DNA from 3 places in the Pectobacterium nicotianae genome. Region 2 is predicted to be linked to each of the others. Evidence: predicted binding sites of a transcription regulator. Region 2 holds the regulator's gene; each other region holds the start of a gene.
What was found. Region 2 encodes LexA, which represses DNA repair genes until DNA is damaged. Its sites were predicted from a motif close to TNCTGTATGTACATACAGNA; they were not measured.
Positions count from the first base shown of each region.

Region 1: MYB54_RS13000 (DNA translocase FtsK 4TM domain-containing protein) is a predicted target of LexA. The motif match lies at 1,695-1,714, and genes of this name have one in related genera.
Region 3: uvrA (excinuclease ABC subunit UvrA) is a predicted target of LexA. The motif match lies at 2,338-2,357, and genes of this name have one in related genera.

Region 1 covers NZ_CP096821.1:2,906,773-2,911,821, forward strand. Annotated here, with positions in the region: gene MYB54_RS13000 (DNA translocase FtsK 4TM domain-containing protein) at 1-1,636, opposite strand, end outside; gene lrp (leucine-responsive transcriptional regulator Lrp) at 1,751-2,245, opposite strand; gene trxB (thioredoxin-disulfide reductase) at 2,830-3,792, shown strand; gene cydD (heme ABC transporter permease/ATP-binding protein CydD) at 4,030-5,049, shown strand, end outside.
Region 2 covers NZ_CP096821.1:4,244,629-4,249,677, forward strand. Annotated here, with positions in the region: gene MYB54_RS18840 (glutathione S-transferase family protein) at 1-805, shown strand, start outside; gene MYB54_RS18845 (LysR family transcriptional regulator) at 888-1,784, opposite strand; gene MYB54_RS18850 (pirin family protein) at 1,898-2,596, shown strand; gene zur (zinc uptake transcriptional repressor Zur) at 2,744-3,253, shown strand; gene MYB54_RS18860 (CsbD family protein) at 3,311-3,520, opposite strand; gene lexA (transcriptional repressor LexA) at 3,970-4,578, opposite strand; gene MYB54_RS18870 (diacylglycerol kinase) at 4,689-5,049, opposite strand, start outside.
Region 3 covers NZ_CP096821.1:800,284-805,332, forward strand. Annotated here, with positions in the region: gene MYB54_RS03540 (amidohydrolase) at 1-1,403, opposite strand, end outside; gene ssb1 (single-stranded DNA-binding protein SSB1) at 1,653-2,195, opposite strand; gene uvrA (excinuclease ABC subunit UvrA) at 2,445-5,049, shown strand, end outside.

The DNA.
Region 1 (5,049 bases), 1.3 Mb from region 2:
CAGGGATTTCCTCATCGCGCTGCAATTCGCTGGCATCATAACGTGACTGCTGCTGTGCCGCGAAATCTCTGGCTAGCTGTGCTTGCAGAAGCGCGTCTTCATCGTCTTCCTGTAACGGGTATTCATCACCGTAACGCTGGCGTTGCTGATCCAGATACGCTTGCTGCAATGCGGCTTCCTGCTGGGCGATATCATCCGGTGTCTCTTCCTGATACACGTCATTCGCCACTTCCGCTTCTTCGCTACCGTTCTGCGCCTGCAGCCTTGCTTGCTCTTCAGCCAGCCGCTGCGACGGCAGTTTGATTCCGTATGACGCCAGCTCGCGGCGAGTAGGGATACGTACAGGATTAGGACGCGGCAGTTCAGGCCCTACGCCGCGTTTAATCTGCGGGTTATCATCCCCATCGGCACTGAACGCCGGCATAAAGGTGTTATTCGCGTCGAAATCCGTATCGCGTGCCAGTTGTGGCGGCTCAGCAAACGGTTGAGCCACAGGTGCCGCAACAATCGGTGGTACGGCACTCTCTCCGTAACTATTTCCGTAAGGTGCATACGCACTGCTATGGCGTTCAGGCGAGCTTGCGATCTCTGGCATTGCCGCTGGCGTTTCAGGGATTTCAAACGAATACAGCGGCGGATTTAGCGACGGCGTCGAATCAATCGCGGACGGAGTAACAGGCGGCACAATACCAGCCGATGAACCAGAGAATGCTGACCCTGATAATACTGAATCAGACACTGCCACATCAGACAATGTTGACCCTGCCACCGGCGTTTCAGCGGAGAGAGCCGGTTGTGTCGCTGTCTGTGCGTTCTCAGCTAACGGTGATGACTCGTCTATCTTATTGTCTGCCGTCGTGTCGTTTACCGCATCAGCCACGGAAGGCGCAGAAAACAGAACATCATCGTCATCACGCTGTTGTGTGACTGCCTCACCCGACGCCTCATCGTGACGCAGATTAAGCGCATCGCGCTCATCCTCTTCACGATCGTGTTCTTCGCGATAGTCCTCGTCGCGGCGTGAACGGTTTGACATAAACGTCAGACAACCCAAGACACCTGCACCAATTTTTTCAGCGATTGTTAACCATGACCAGCCGGTAAACAGCGTTAACCCTGCCCCCCACACGCACAGCAGAATCAGCGTTGCGCCCATGCTGTTGAAACGTGGGATCATTGAGCTGCTCAACAGGCTTCCCAACACACCACCGGAAGCAAAATAGTAGAGATCGTCAATATTCAACGCAGCCAAACCGCAAGAGGTCAGGATCAGCGCCAATGTCCCAATCAGGCGAAGTGAAAAGGTAAAGTAGTCAATAGTCTGGTTGTTATCACGCTGGCGGAAAGCGACCCAGCACAGGGATAACATAATCGGTGGAATGGCGTAGGCCAGCACACCAAAAATGAAGAACAGCGTATCCGCCAGCCATGCACCTGCTACACCACCGAGGTTGTGAATAGGTTCATGCCATGCAGTCTGTGACCAACTGGGGTCGGAGGGGCTGAAACTGAGTAGTGCGACACTAAGATAAACCGCAAAAAGTGCCACAACGATTAAAATCGCTTCAAGCAAACGACGTGTTCCACTGAGCTTTTTCAGGGTAACGTCTTTATCTTCTGTATATTCCTGGCTCAAGAGTCTCTCCAGGGGCCTGTAAGGTTTATGACAAAGCGCCGAGAAAACCCGGCGCTGGAACTGTATAAATTCACAGGAGTGTAGCTGAATTTATCGGGTTTTGCACCCACACATTTATCGCGTCTTAATGACCAGACGGTTGCTTTGCTTCACTTCTTCCATCACCACGTAGGTACGGGTGTCGTTTACGCCCGGCAAACGCAGTAGCGTTTCACCCAGGAGCTTACGGTAAGCGGACATGTCTGGCACACGCGTTTTCAACAGGTAGTCAAAATCACCGGAAACCAGATGACACTCCTGAATTTCTTCCAGCTTCTGCACCGCAGCATTGAACTGTTCAAACACATCAGGCGCGCCGCGGTTTAGCGTTATTTCAACAAAAACCAGCAGTGACGCATCCAGATAATGCGGGTTTAGCAGCGCTGTGTAGCCGTTAATGAAGCCCTGTCTTTCCAGACGACGTACACGTTCCAGACAAGGCGTTGGCGACAGCCCAACACGTTTGGAAAGCTCGACATTGGAAATACGTCCATCTTTTTGCAATTCGTTCAGGATGTTACGATCAATACGATCGAGATCTTTGCCTGGTCGTTTTTTAGTGTCTACCATTATTATTGTCTCTCTTCACTTTTCCCTGCACCCGCTTTACCCCGATAGACCTCATGTATCAGAGCTACCCCTAAAGAAGACACGCTGCCTATTTTGTATATCAACAGTCATTAACTTCTCGTTCTCGCCCCACGTATTGCTCACCCGCGAAAAGACCATCACGTCATATCCGTGGCCCAAAGGCCTACTACCTGCGCAAAAACGAATAAAAAGCCGAGCTTTTAACTGTTCACATACAAAAAATTTCCTCTTACCCAGATGTTTTCGCAAATGCACAGCCGATTGTCAAAGCAAAACAACGAAAATCAGAAGAAACTGCCAGATTGGATAAGCCAGAGCCATTCTCCGAGGTGACTTCAATCATTTTACTTATGAATGTGGCTGATTTTTCAGCGATTTGTCATCCTCATCGTCATTAACGATTAAACAAATAGCTAGCAACTTTTCTGCATACTTTTTTTACTCTTGTAATTTCCTTACAATCGTTCGCATTGTCCGTGGTAGAGACTGTTCGTAGTAAGGAAGCGGGTTTGTTGTAGAAACCGTTATATGAACATGATCCGCCGTCATGAAATGAGGAAAGCATGGGTACTGTTAAACATCACAAGTTATTGATTCTGGGTTCAGGCCCGGCTGGCTACACTGCCGCTGTTTATGCTGCACGGGCGAACTTGCAGCCAGTATTAATCACGGGTATGGAAAAAGGCGGTCAGCTGACGACTACGACCGAAGTAGAAAATTGGCCGGGTGATGCCGATGATTTAACTGGCCCGCTGTTAATGGAGCGTATGCATGCACACGCGACCAAATTCAATACCGAAGTGATCTTCGATCATATTGAACGTGTTGATTTACAGAACCGTCCCTTCCGTTTATTCGGCGATAGCGCCGAGTACACCTGTGACGCGCTGATCATTGCCACGGGGGCATCGGCTCGTTATCTCGGCCTGCCGTCTGAAGACGCGTTTAAAGGCAAAGGGGTTTCTGCCTGCGCAACCTGTGACGGGTTCTTCTACCGTAACCAGAAAGTCGCCGTAGTTGGCGGCGGGAATACCGCAGTAGAAGAAGCCTTGTATTTGTCTAACATCGCGGCGGAAGTGCATTTGATCCACCGCCGCGAGACGTTCCGTTCAGAGAAAATTCTGATCGACCGCCTGATGGACAAAGTCAAAAACGGCAACATCATCTTGCATACCAACCGTACGCTGGACGAAGTGCTGGGCGATGACATGGGTGTAACCGGTGTCCGTATCCGCGATACGCAGAGCGACGCGGCAGAAGAACTGGAGCTGGCTGGCGTGTTTATCGCTATCGGCCACAGCCCGAATACCGCAGTGTTCGGCGGTCAGTTGGAACTGGAAAACGGTTATATCAAAGTGCAGTCCGGTATTCACGGCAACGCGACACAAACCAGCATTCCTGGCGTCTTTGCCGCAGGCGACGTCATGGATCACATCTACCGTCAGGCCATTACCTCCGCAGGTACCGGCTGTATGGCGGCACTGGATGCCGAACGTTACCTTGACGGGCTGACCGTCAACAAGTAATACACTGTTGATAACGGAGCGGCGACGGCCGTTCCGTTTTCTTTACTTCTAGTTTGCCTTCCGCAACACAAAATTGATCGCCTCACCCATTTCCCCTCTCCTTTTCGTTTGCAGCGCGCCCCTGTCGCGGTAACATGGCGTCATTCTGCGTGATAGAAGATAATTTTGTTAACTAACAGTTGCATGAGAGTTATTTTCTGTTAAGTCCATTTCTGCAATATAACGAACTGGTGCCTGATGAAAAAAACCAGACAGCAAGAACTGACCGCCTGGCTGAAACAACAGAGTAAGCTGGCGCAACGTTGGCTACGAATTTCACTACTGCTTGGGTTCCTGAGCGGTGCGTTAATCGTGGCACAAGCCTGGCTGTTAGCTACGCTGCTTCATGCCTTGATCATCGAGCATGCCACGCGCGAATCATTGCTCTCCCCTTTCCTGCTGCTGATTGCCACCTTTATTCTGCGCGCACTCAACAGTGTGTTACGCGAGCGTGTTGGTTTTCTTTGCGGACAAGCCGTTCGACAACAAATTCGTAAGCTGGTACTGGATCGATTGCAACAGCTTGGCCCTGCCTGGGTACAGGGCAAACCCGCCGGCAGTTGGGCAACGATGATTCTTGAGCAGGTTGATGATATGCAGGATTATTATGCCCGCTACCTGCCGCAGATGTATCTTGCCGCACTGATCCCGCTGCTTATCTTAATCACCATTTTCCCAATCAACTGGGCTGCTGGCCTGATTTTGTTTCTAACCGCTCCTCTTATCCCGCTTTTTATGGCGCTGGTTGGCATGGGCGCGGCGGATGCCAACCGACGTAACTTTCTGGCGCTGGCACGCCTGAGTGGACACTTCCTCGATCGCCTGCGCGGTATGGAAACGCTACGTCTGTTCCATCGTGGTAAGGCTGAAACCGAACAAATCCGTCATGCTTCCGAAGATTTCCGTAGTCGCACGATGGAAGTGCTACGCATGGCGTTTCTCTCCTCGGGCGTACTGGAGTTTTTCGCCTCCATTTCGATCGCCGTTGTCGCCGTTTATTTCGGTTTCTCTTATCTCGGGGAGTTGGATTTTGGTCATTACGGCATGGGAGTGACGCTCTTCGCCGGCTTTCTCGTATTGATTCTGGCACCGGAATTCTTTCAGCCTTTACGCGATTTGGGCACCTTCTATCATGCCAAGGCTCAGGCTATCGGGGCAGCAGAATCGCTGGTGACTTTTTTGTCAGAAGAAGGCGAAACCGTCGGCTTTGGCACACAT
Region 2 (5,049 bases):
GTGGGCGCACCGCACGCTGCTCATGCGACAGTTGAAAGGGTTAGAAGATCACATCGCCGTTTCGGTGGTTCATCCACTCATGCTCGATCATGGCTGGACGTTCGGTACCGATTTTGAAGCCGCGACGGGTGACTCACTCTATCAGCACGAATTCCTCTACCAGCTCTACCTGCACGCCATGCCAGACTACAGCGGTCGGGTGACCGTACCTGTCCTGTGGGATACTGAGCAGCACACCATTGTCAGTAACGAATCTGCCGATATCATCCGCATGCTGAATAGCGCTTTTGATGGCGTGGGAGCAACGGCGGGAGATTATTACCCAGAAGCGCTACGCGCTCAGATTGACGAATTGAACGGCTGGATTTACGACAAGGTCAATAACGGTGTGTACAAAGCTGGTTTTGCGACAAGCCAGTCAGCCTATGATGAATCTGCTACGGCCGTTTTCACCGCGCTCTCCGATCTGGAAAGCATTCTGGCAAAACAGCGCTATCTGACAGGTGAACAGTTAACCGAAGCCGACCTGCGGCTGTGGACGACGTTGATCCGTTTCGATCCGGTCTATCACACGCATTTTAAATGCGATAAATATCGCCTGAGCGATTATCCAAATCTGTTCGGTTTTCTGCGTGATATTTATCAGATGCCCGGCATCGCCGATACCGTCGATATGGCGCACATTCGTCACCACTACTATCGTAGCCACGGCACGATTAATCCGCATGGCGTGATTTCGCTGGGTCCAGAACAAGATCTGAACCAACCTCACCAGCGCGATAAGACGTTTGTCGATTTATACTAGGGTTGTTGTCGATTTTCGCTGAGCAGTAGTGAAATAGAGCGGCAAGGTGCGGAACCACACCTTGCCGCGAAAAGCGCGGGATTTAGGGCTGGTTCAGCAGTTTCGGAATTTCACGCAGGAACCAGGACTTTGCCTCGCCCATGCTGTCTCGCCGCCAGGCCATAATGATCTGGCTTTCCATCTGATGCTCAGGCCCAATCACCAGCAAACGCCCTTCGGCAATATCTTGTGCAACCATCGGGTAAGGCATAGTCGCGACGCCTAATCCCGCCAGCAGCGCACGCCGTTTATCATCCAGCGAACTCACCGTCAGACGTTGCTGTTTATCCAACAGCTGCACGGTCAGTACCGGGCGTTCGCGCGCGGTATCTGCCACCGCAATCCCACGGTATTTTACCCGAGTTGCATCCGACAGCGGTTCAGGCTCCTGATGAATCGGATGATCTGGGCTGGCGACATAAACGTTATTCATCGTATACAGCTTGCGGGTATTCATTTCGGAAGACGCGCGAAAATGCATGTCTGGCGCAATCACAATATCGGCACGCCCTTGCTCAAGACGCTCCCACGCCCCCGCCAGCACTTCCGTCAGAATCGATACCTGCGTATTGGCTTTGAGCGCCAGTTTATCGATTAACGGGAAAATTCGCTGAGTCGGAATCAGCGCTTCCGTCACAATCGTCAGATGCGTTTCCCAACCGCGCGCCAGCGCTTCTGCGTCCGTCGTGAGCTTATCTGCAGCTTCCAGCAGGATACGTCCGCGTTCCAGCAGCATCCGCCCGACATTCGTGAATTTAGTACGATGCCCGGAACGATCGAACAGCACCACATCTAACTCTTCTTCCAGTTTCTGCATGGTATAACTCAGTGCCGAAGGCACCCTACCCAGCTCGTCTGCCGCAGCGGCAAAGCTGCCACGGCGATCGATCGCATCCATCACCCTCAAAGCTTCCAGCGTCAATGCTCGTTCTTTCGCCATCTTCGTACTCATTCAGGAATTTTGAACATACCCACCAGATTAACTAGCTAACAATCCAACGTCCACACAATTACTATCAGTTCAATAAATAATTCTCTGGGGGGATAACAATTATGATCACACGAAGAGCAGCGGGGCAATGCGGCCAGGCCGACTATGGCTGGTTGCAGGCGCGCTATACCTTTTCTTTTGGTCACTATTTTGACCCACAGCTGCTGGGCTACGCGTCTCTGCGCGTGCTCAATCAGGAAGTATTGGCACCGGGGGCATCATTCCAGCCACGAACCTACCCACGGGTTGATATTCTGAACATTATTCTTCAGGGCGAAGCAGAATACCGCGACAGCAACGGCGGCCACATTCAGGCCAAAGCCGGAGATGTGCTGCTGCTCTCTACGCAGCCAAACGTCAGCTATAGCGAACATAATACCAACGCCAACAAACCGCTGACGCGGCTGCAATTATGGCTGAATGCCTGCCAGACCCGCGAGAACAGCCCGTTGCAGCGCATGGGGTTGAGTTCAGTGAACCATACGCTGCTTGCCTCACCGGAAGGTGAACACAATAGCCTGCAACTGCGCCAGCAGGTTTGGGTTCACCATGTCGACCTCCAGCAGAATGAGCAAAGCACAATCGCGCTACAGGGGAATCAGGCCTACCTCCAGCTGATTCACGGTTCAATGGCGGTAAAAGGCAATCAGAACAGTGAAACACTGCACTGTGGCGACGGAGCCTTCATTAAGGAAGAAACGGCGTTGACGCTACAGGCAGAGTCGCCTTTGCGGGCACTGCTCATCGATCTGGTCGTGTAACGCTTCTGTCCGTTGTTTTTGCAGGGGCTTCTGTTCGTTGTTTTTACAGGAAGTGGTTTTCGCAGGAAAACGCCGCCAGTTCGGCGTTTTTATTCAGTCGTGGTAAGATATCCGTCTTGTTCCTCAATGCGTCAGGGTGATATGACAATGGATTCAACCAAACAGGACAAACTTCTTGCCCAGGCTGAACAGATTTGTCAGCAGCGCGCTGTGCGTCTCACGCCGCAGCGGTTAGAGGTTTTACGCCTTATGGCACAGCAGTCCGGTGCTATCAGTGCTTATGACCTGCTGGATCTGCTGCGCGTTTCTGAACCTCAGGCGAAACCGCCGACCGTCTATCGCGCGCTGGATTTTCTGCTGGAACAAGGTTTCATTCATCGCGTCGAATCCAACAACAGCTATGTGCTGTGTCACCATATCGAAGACCACAGCCACACGTCCGCCCTTTTCATCTGCGACCGCTGTGGGCAAGTCACAGAACGTCAAACCGAAGGCGTGGAAGAAACGCTGCGTAGTCTGGCTCAACAGTCGGGATTTACGCTGCGTCACAGCGTGGTGGAAGCACACGGGTTGTGCGGAGGCTGTCAGGAAGTTGCATCATGCAAGCAGCCGGATCATTGCGATCACGACCATAGTGTTCCGATTAAAAAACGATAGCCCAAGGGCTATCGTTTTTTCTGTGGAGAGAGACATCACCTTTGTTACCCGTGATAGCTACCAGTGATATTTGTGGTGCTCTTCCCAGTGTTTCACTTCTTTCTCTGCCGCTTCTTTTGCGTACCCGTAGCGTTCCTGGATTCTCCCCACCAGTTGGTCACGTTTACCTTCGATGACCGTCAGATCGTCATCCGTTAATTTGCCCCATTGCTCTTTCGCTTTACCTTTAAACTGTTTCCAGTTACCGCTGGCTTGGTCTTTATTCATAAGAATCTCCGTACCTTAGGTGCATTGCGCATAAACGAATCGTGACTAACGACTCATGCGTCAGTTTCAGATAAATAGTTTTATTCAGTAAGCAGCATCATAACTATGTGAACCATGACGGTGCTCTTCGCCACTGTTTCCCTTGATTACCGGGCTATCTAAATGTGATGGCTAATGATCAATCGACAAACGATCAATCAAGATAAAAATGCTTACCTTGATAAAAATTATAGTCGAATATTTCACTTAACATGAAATATCAGGAATCTGTGACTGGAATGAACGTTAAGAAAGGGAAGATCACCGAAAAAAGCAGTGAAAAAACAGAAGGATAATGGGGATCATAGAAAACGCGCGCGAAATGTAACTAAATATATATGGTTAGCAGATTAACAGACTGAACATGATGCACTGACCCAGACGGACGAGCAGTGCATCTCTGCGAATGGTTAGCTCCAGTCGCTGTTACGAATCACGCCAACCGCCAAGCCTTCTATCGAAAAGCTTTGCTGACGTAGATCGACAACAATCGGGGCAAACTCTTCATTTTCAGCGAGGAGGTGTACCGTATTGCCCTGCTTTTTCAAGCGCTTCACCGTCACTTCATCGTCAATACGCGCGACGACAATCTGACCGTTACGCACATCTTCTGTTTTATGCACGGCCAGTAAATCGCCATCCATAATACCGATATCTTTCATCGACATGCCGCTCACCCGCAGCAAAAAATCAGCGCTGGGTTTGAACATCGCAGGGTCAACCTGATAGTGACACTCGATATGTTCCTGTGCCAGCAGCGGTTCACCTGCGGCCACGCGACCAACCAGAGGAATACCTGTCTCTTCTTCCATCAGTAGACGAATACCACGAGACGCGCCCGATACAATCTCAATCACGCCTTTGCGCGCCAGCGCTTTAAGATGTTCTTCAGCCGCATTGGGAGAGCGAAACCCCAGCTGTTGAGCAATTTCCGCGCGCGTTGGCGGCATTCCGGTCTGCGCAATATGATCGCGGATCAGGTCATAAACCTGCTGCTGCCTTGCTGTTAATACTTTCATTCCGCCCCCTGGTTGTTTATACAGTCTTGCTGTGAGTATATACAGGTAAGCCACAATTGGGAATGGAGATATCGGTAAAGCTCCTGACTTTTACTCATTTATGCGCGCCGTCAGGCAAAATGTTGCCAGAGGATGCTGCCCCAGACGACAGCGGCTAACAAGATGGCAACAAAGACAGCCGCCGAGCCAATATCTTTCGCCCGACCGGATAATTCGTGGTGCTCGAGACCAATGCGATCGACCACGGCTTCAATGGCGCTATTGGCCAGCTCAAACAGCATAATCAGTACCACAGACCCAATCAGCAGCAGTTTTTCGACCAGCGTAACCGGCAGTAAACACGCGATAATGACGCCGACAAGGGTCAGTATCGTTTCCTGACGAAATGCCGCCTCATGCTGCCACGCCTGCTTCAGCCCCTTAAAGGAATAACCGGTCGCCTTAATAATCCGGGTCATCCCCGTTGCTTTA
Region 3 (5,049 bases), 1.5 Mb from region 2:
TTTGTCATATCGGACGGGAACCACAGCATCGGCGAGAGGTCGGCAGCTACCCGTAATTGTGCAAAGCGTGGCATATCTTTCGGTGAGATCAGGTGTGTATGCGCGATTTGATGCATGGGGCCATTTGGCCCATTTATTTTACGCACCTGCTCAACGGCATCCAGCGCCAGACGCAGCGAGCCATCTCCCGCAGCATGAAGCTTGGTTGATATGCCTTGTTTATCCAGCTTGGATAAAATTTCTACAACCTGCTCGGTGGTGTAGTGCGTATCGCCGTGGTAGTGATCGCCATGTGCCTGAGTGGGCAAATAGGGGGCAAGCAGTTTCGCGGTATGGGCTGGCGGGACGCCATCCAAAACAAATTTAAAACGATCGGGGAAGAAGTTGGTGGTGCGGTAGACGTCGCGTCGGGCAACCAGCTCCATGCCCGCGGCACCTTCATCCAGAAGCGGAGTAGAAACGATCGAGCCGATAATGCGTAAAGGCAGGCCTTCTGCCCGGTCAATCTTGCTCCAGATGCGCAGATTCACTTCAGAACTGACCGCTTCCTGTACGCCAGTAATACCTAACGACACCATCGTTTTTGCGGCACCGCGTCCTGATGTCAGCCGTTGTTCTTCCGTGCGTACTGGAACCAGACTTTGTACGTGCTGGAACGCGGGGAATTCTTGCAACAGGCCAGTGGGTTCGCCTGTTTTGGCGTCTTTAACAATAACGCCTCCGGCTGGGCTAACGGACTGGGCGGTGATAGTGGCTAAACGCATCGCTTCGCTATTAATCCAGCGGTTATGGTAGGAATCATCACGCAGAATGACCGGGCGCCCGTTACTGACTTTATCCAGTTTCGCCAAGGCTTCAGCGGTAGACAGCTCCGCCATACGTGGGCTACCCCAGGCAGACCCGATCACCCATTCGCCCGGCCCGGCTTTTTGCGCGCATTCACTGACCTTATTCAGAATGTCATCCAGTGAGCTTGTTTGCGCGAAGTTACAGGAGTAAATATCTTCATAGCCGCCGTCTAACGGGTGAGCATGGACGTCATTAATCCCCGGCATTGCCATGCTGCCCTCAAGATCAACCACCTGTGTTTTCGGACCGATAAATTCCGCGGCCTGTGCATTTGAACCGATGAAAACGTAGCGGCCATCGCGTACCGCGACGGCTTCTGCCCACGGCTGGCCTTGATTAACAGTGTAGATATTGCCGTTACGTAACACTAAATCAGCAGTCGTTGCTGTTTCTGCTGCGATGAGTGTCGGTGAGGCAAAAAGCAAACTAGAGACGGTTATAGCAAGTGCTGCGAGCCTGAAAGATGCGTTGCCAGAATGGGGTGAGGATGTCTTGCTGACGAGGATGTGGGACAGCTTTTTGTTATCGGCGCGAAGCGCACTATTTTTTTCCATACGTTATATCTCCATATATAGCGTTTATACCCCGTTGATGGGGCGTTGCTATTTTTTAATAGCGATGGAGAAATAACTGTACAGATTGTGCTCTGCTTATCTCGATGAGCACTAAACGCACATCGGGTGATAATTTCTTTAGTTGATTGTTTACCGGTGCCTTTTCTGCACGCCGCAAAAATAAAAAACCCCGATAAATCGGGGTCTCATTATTATTTTTGATAAACGACGTTGATAGACGAATAACTCTTAGAACGGAATATCGTCGTCGAAATCCATTGGCGGTTCGTTGCTTTGTGCTGGAGCGCTGTTCTGTGCCGGGCGCTGCTGAGATTGCGCGCCGCCGCTGAACTGGTTGCCGCCCTGCGGCTGCTGAGGTTGACCCCAACCGCCTTGTTGCTGACCGCCACCTGCGTTACCGCCTGCTGGTGCACCGCCGCCCTGGCGTCCACCCAGCATCTGCATGGTGCCGCCGACGTTAACGACGACTTCGGTGGTGTAGCGCTCTACGCCAGCCTGATCGGCCCATTTACGGGTTTGCAGTGCGCCTTCGATGTAAACCTGAGAGCCTTTACGCAGGTATTCGCCCGCGACTTCTGCCAGTTTGCCGAACAGCACGACACGGTGCCATTCGGTCTTCTCTTTCTGCTCACCGGTTTGCTTGTCACGCCAGCTTTCCGACGTAGCCAACGTGATGTTGGCAACTGCACCACCATTCGGCATATAGCGGACTTCCGGGTCTTGACCCAGATTCCCGACAAGAATCACTTTATTAACGCCTCTGCTGGCCATGCTCGTCTCCTGATGAATCGGTAGATTTATTTTCTAAGTCTAAACGATCAATCTTACCATGGGAAAACTCTCTGTCATACCTGCGAAATGGCTTCAGAAATGAAAGTAAGATTTGCAGCGTTTGCAAAGTAAACGGGTTTAATACTGGATATCCATTCAGTTTTTTTTGTGCCATAATTGCTCGTTTCGTACCGGTTCTCTCCCTTCGAGAGGCGATGACAAACCGTTTTTATTCCGGGAAGTGTGTGAATGGATAAGATCGAAGTTCGTGGTGCTCGTACCCATAATCTCAAGAATATCAACCTGATAATCCCTCGTGACAAGCTGATCGTAATCACCGGTTTGTCGGGCTCGGGTAAGTCATCGCTGGCGTTTGACACGCTGTATGCCGAAGGGCAGCGGCGCTATGTGGAATCTCTCTCCGCCTACGCCCGTCAGTTTTTGTCGCTGATGGAAAAACCGGACGTCGATCATATAGAAGGGCTGTCGCCCGCCATCTCTATCGAACAGAAATCCACCTCGCATAACCCGCGTTCCACGGTCGGGACGATTACCGAAATTCATGACTACCTGCGTTTGCTGTTTGCTCGCGTGGGTGAGCCGCGCTGCCCGGAGCACGATGTGCCGCTGGATGCGCAGACGGTCAGCCAGATGGTGGACAACGTGCTGGCGCAGCCGGAAGGCAAGCGCCTGATGTTGCTGGCACCGATTGTGAAAGATCGCAAAGGCGAACACAGCAAGACGCTGGAAAACCTGGCGTCGCAGGGCTATATCCGCGCCCGTATCGACGGCGAAGTGTGCGATCTGTCCGATCCGCCGAAGCTGGAATTACAGAAAAAGCACACCATCGAAGTTGTCGTTGACCGGTTTAAAGTGCGCGAAGATTTGGCGCAGCGGCTGGCAGAGTCGTTTGAAACCGCACTGGATCTGTCCGGTGGTAGCGTGGTGGTGGCGGATATGGACGACCCGACGCAGCCTGAACTGCTGTTCTCGGCGAACTTTGCCTGTCCGGTGTGTGGCTACAGCATGCACGAACTGGAACCGCGTATGTTCTCGTTCAACAACCCGGCGGGCGCGTGCCCAAGCTGTGATGGTCTGGGTGTGCAACAGTTCTTCGATCCGTCCCGCGTGGTGCAAAATGCTGAGCTGTCGCTGGCGGGTGGCGCGATTCGCGGCTGGGATCGCCGCAACTTCTACTATTTCCAAATGCTGCGCTCACTGGCGGAGCACTACAAATTTGACGTCGATGCCCCGTTTGAAAGCCTGAGCGCCGCGGTGCAGAAAGTGATTCTGTACGGCTCCGGTAAAGAGAACGTCGAGTTCAAATATATCAACGATCGCGGCGATACGTCGGTGCGTCGCCATCCGTTTGAAGGCGTGCTGCACAACATGGAGCGCCGTTATAAAGAGACGGAATCCACGGCGGTGCGCGAAGAGCTGGCGAAATTCATCAGCAACCGTTCTTGCGCCAGCTGCGGCGGAACGCGCCTGCGTGAAGAAGCGCGTAACGTGTTTGTTGAACAGACGACGCTGCCGCAGATTTCCGATATGAGCATCGGCCATGCGATGACGTTTTTCCAGAATATGAAGCTCAGCGGGCAACGTGCTCAAATCGCCGAGAAAGTGCTGAAAGAGATTGGCGATCGACTGAAGTTTCTGGTTAACGTCGGGCTGAACTATTTGTCGCTTTCCCGTTCGGCAGAAACGCTGTCCGGCGGCGAGGCGCAGCGTATTCGTCTGGCGAGCCAGATTGGTGCCGGGCTGGTTGGCGTCATGTACGTGCTGGATGAACCCTCTATCGGCCTGCATCAGCGTGACAACGAGCGCCTGTTGGAAACTCTGATTCACCTGCGTAATCTGGGCAATACCGTCATTGTGGTGGAACATGATGAAGATGCGATTCGTGCTGCCGACCATGTGATTGATATCGGCCCCGGTGCGGGCGTGCACGGCGGCCAGATTGTCGCAGAAGGCACGATGGAAGAGATCATGGCGGTGCCGGATTCGCTGACGGGGCAGTTCCTCAGCGGTAAACGCAAGATCGAAATCCCGAAACAGCGCGTGCCTGCGGATCCGACCAAAGTGCTGAAGCTGATTGGCGCGAAGGGCAATAACCTGAAAGACGTCACGCTGACGCTGCCGGTTGGGCTATTTACCTGCATTACCGGCGTGTCGGGATCGGGTAAATCCACCCTCATCAACGATACCTTGTTCCCGCTGGCGCAGCGTCAGCTGAACGGCGCGACGCTGGCGGAACCTGCTGCTCACCGCGAGATTCAGGGGCTGGAGCATTTCGATAAGGTGATCGATATCGATCAAAGCCCGATTGGCCGTACGCCGCGATCCAATCCGGCAACCTACACCGGTATTTTCACGCCGATTCGTGAGCTGTTTGCCGGCGTGCCGGAAGCGCGTACCCGTGGTTACAACCCTGGCCGTTTCAGCTTTAACGTGCGTGGTGGACGCTGCGAAGCCTGTCAGGGCGACGGTGTGATTAAGGTCGAAATGCACTTCCTGCCGGATGTTTATGTGCCGTGCGACCAGTGCAAAGGCAAACGCTATAACCGCGAAACGCTGGAGATTCAATACAAAGGCAAAGGCATTCATGAAGTGCTGGATATGACCATCGAAGAAGCGCGAGGGTTCTTTGACGCCATTCCGGCGCTGGCGCGGAAGCTGCAAACGCTGATCGACGTCGGCCTGTCCTACATTCGCCTTGGGCAGTCGGCCACCACGCTGTCCGGCGGGGAAGCACAGCGTGTGAAACTGTCGCGCGAGCTGTCAAAACGCGGAACTGGGCAGACGCTGTATATTCTCGACGAACCTACGACCGGCCTGCATTTTGCCGATATTC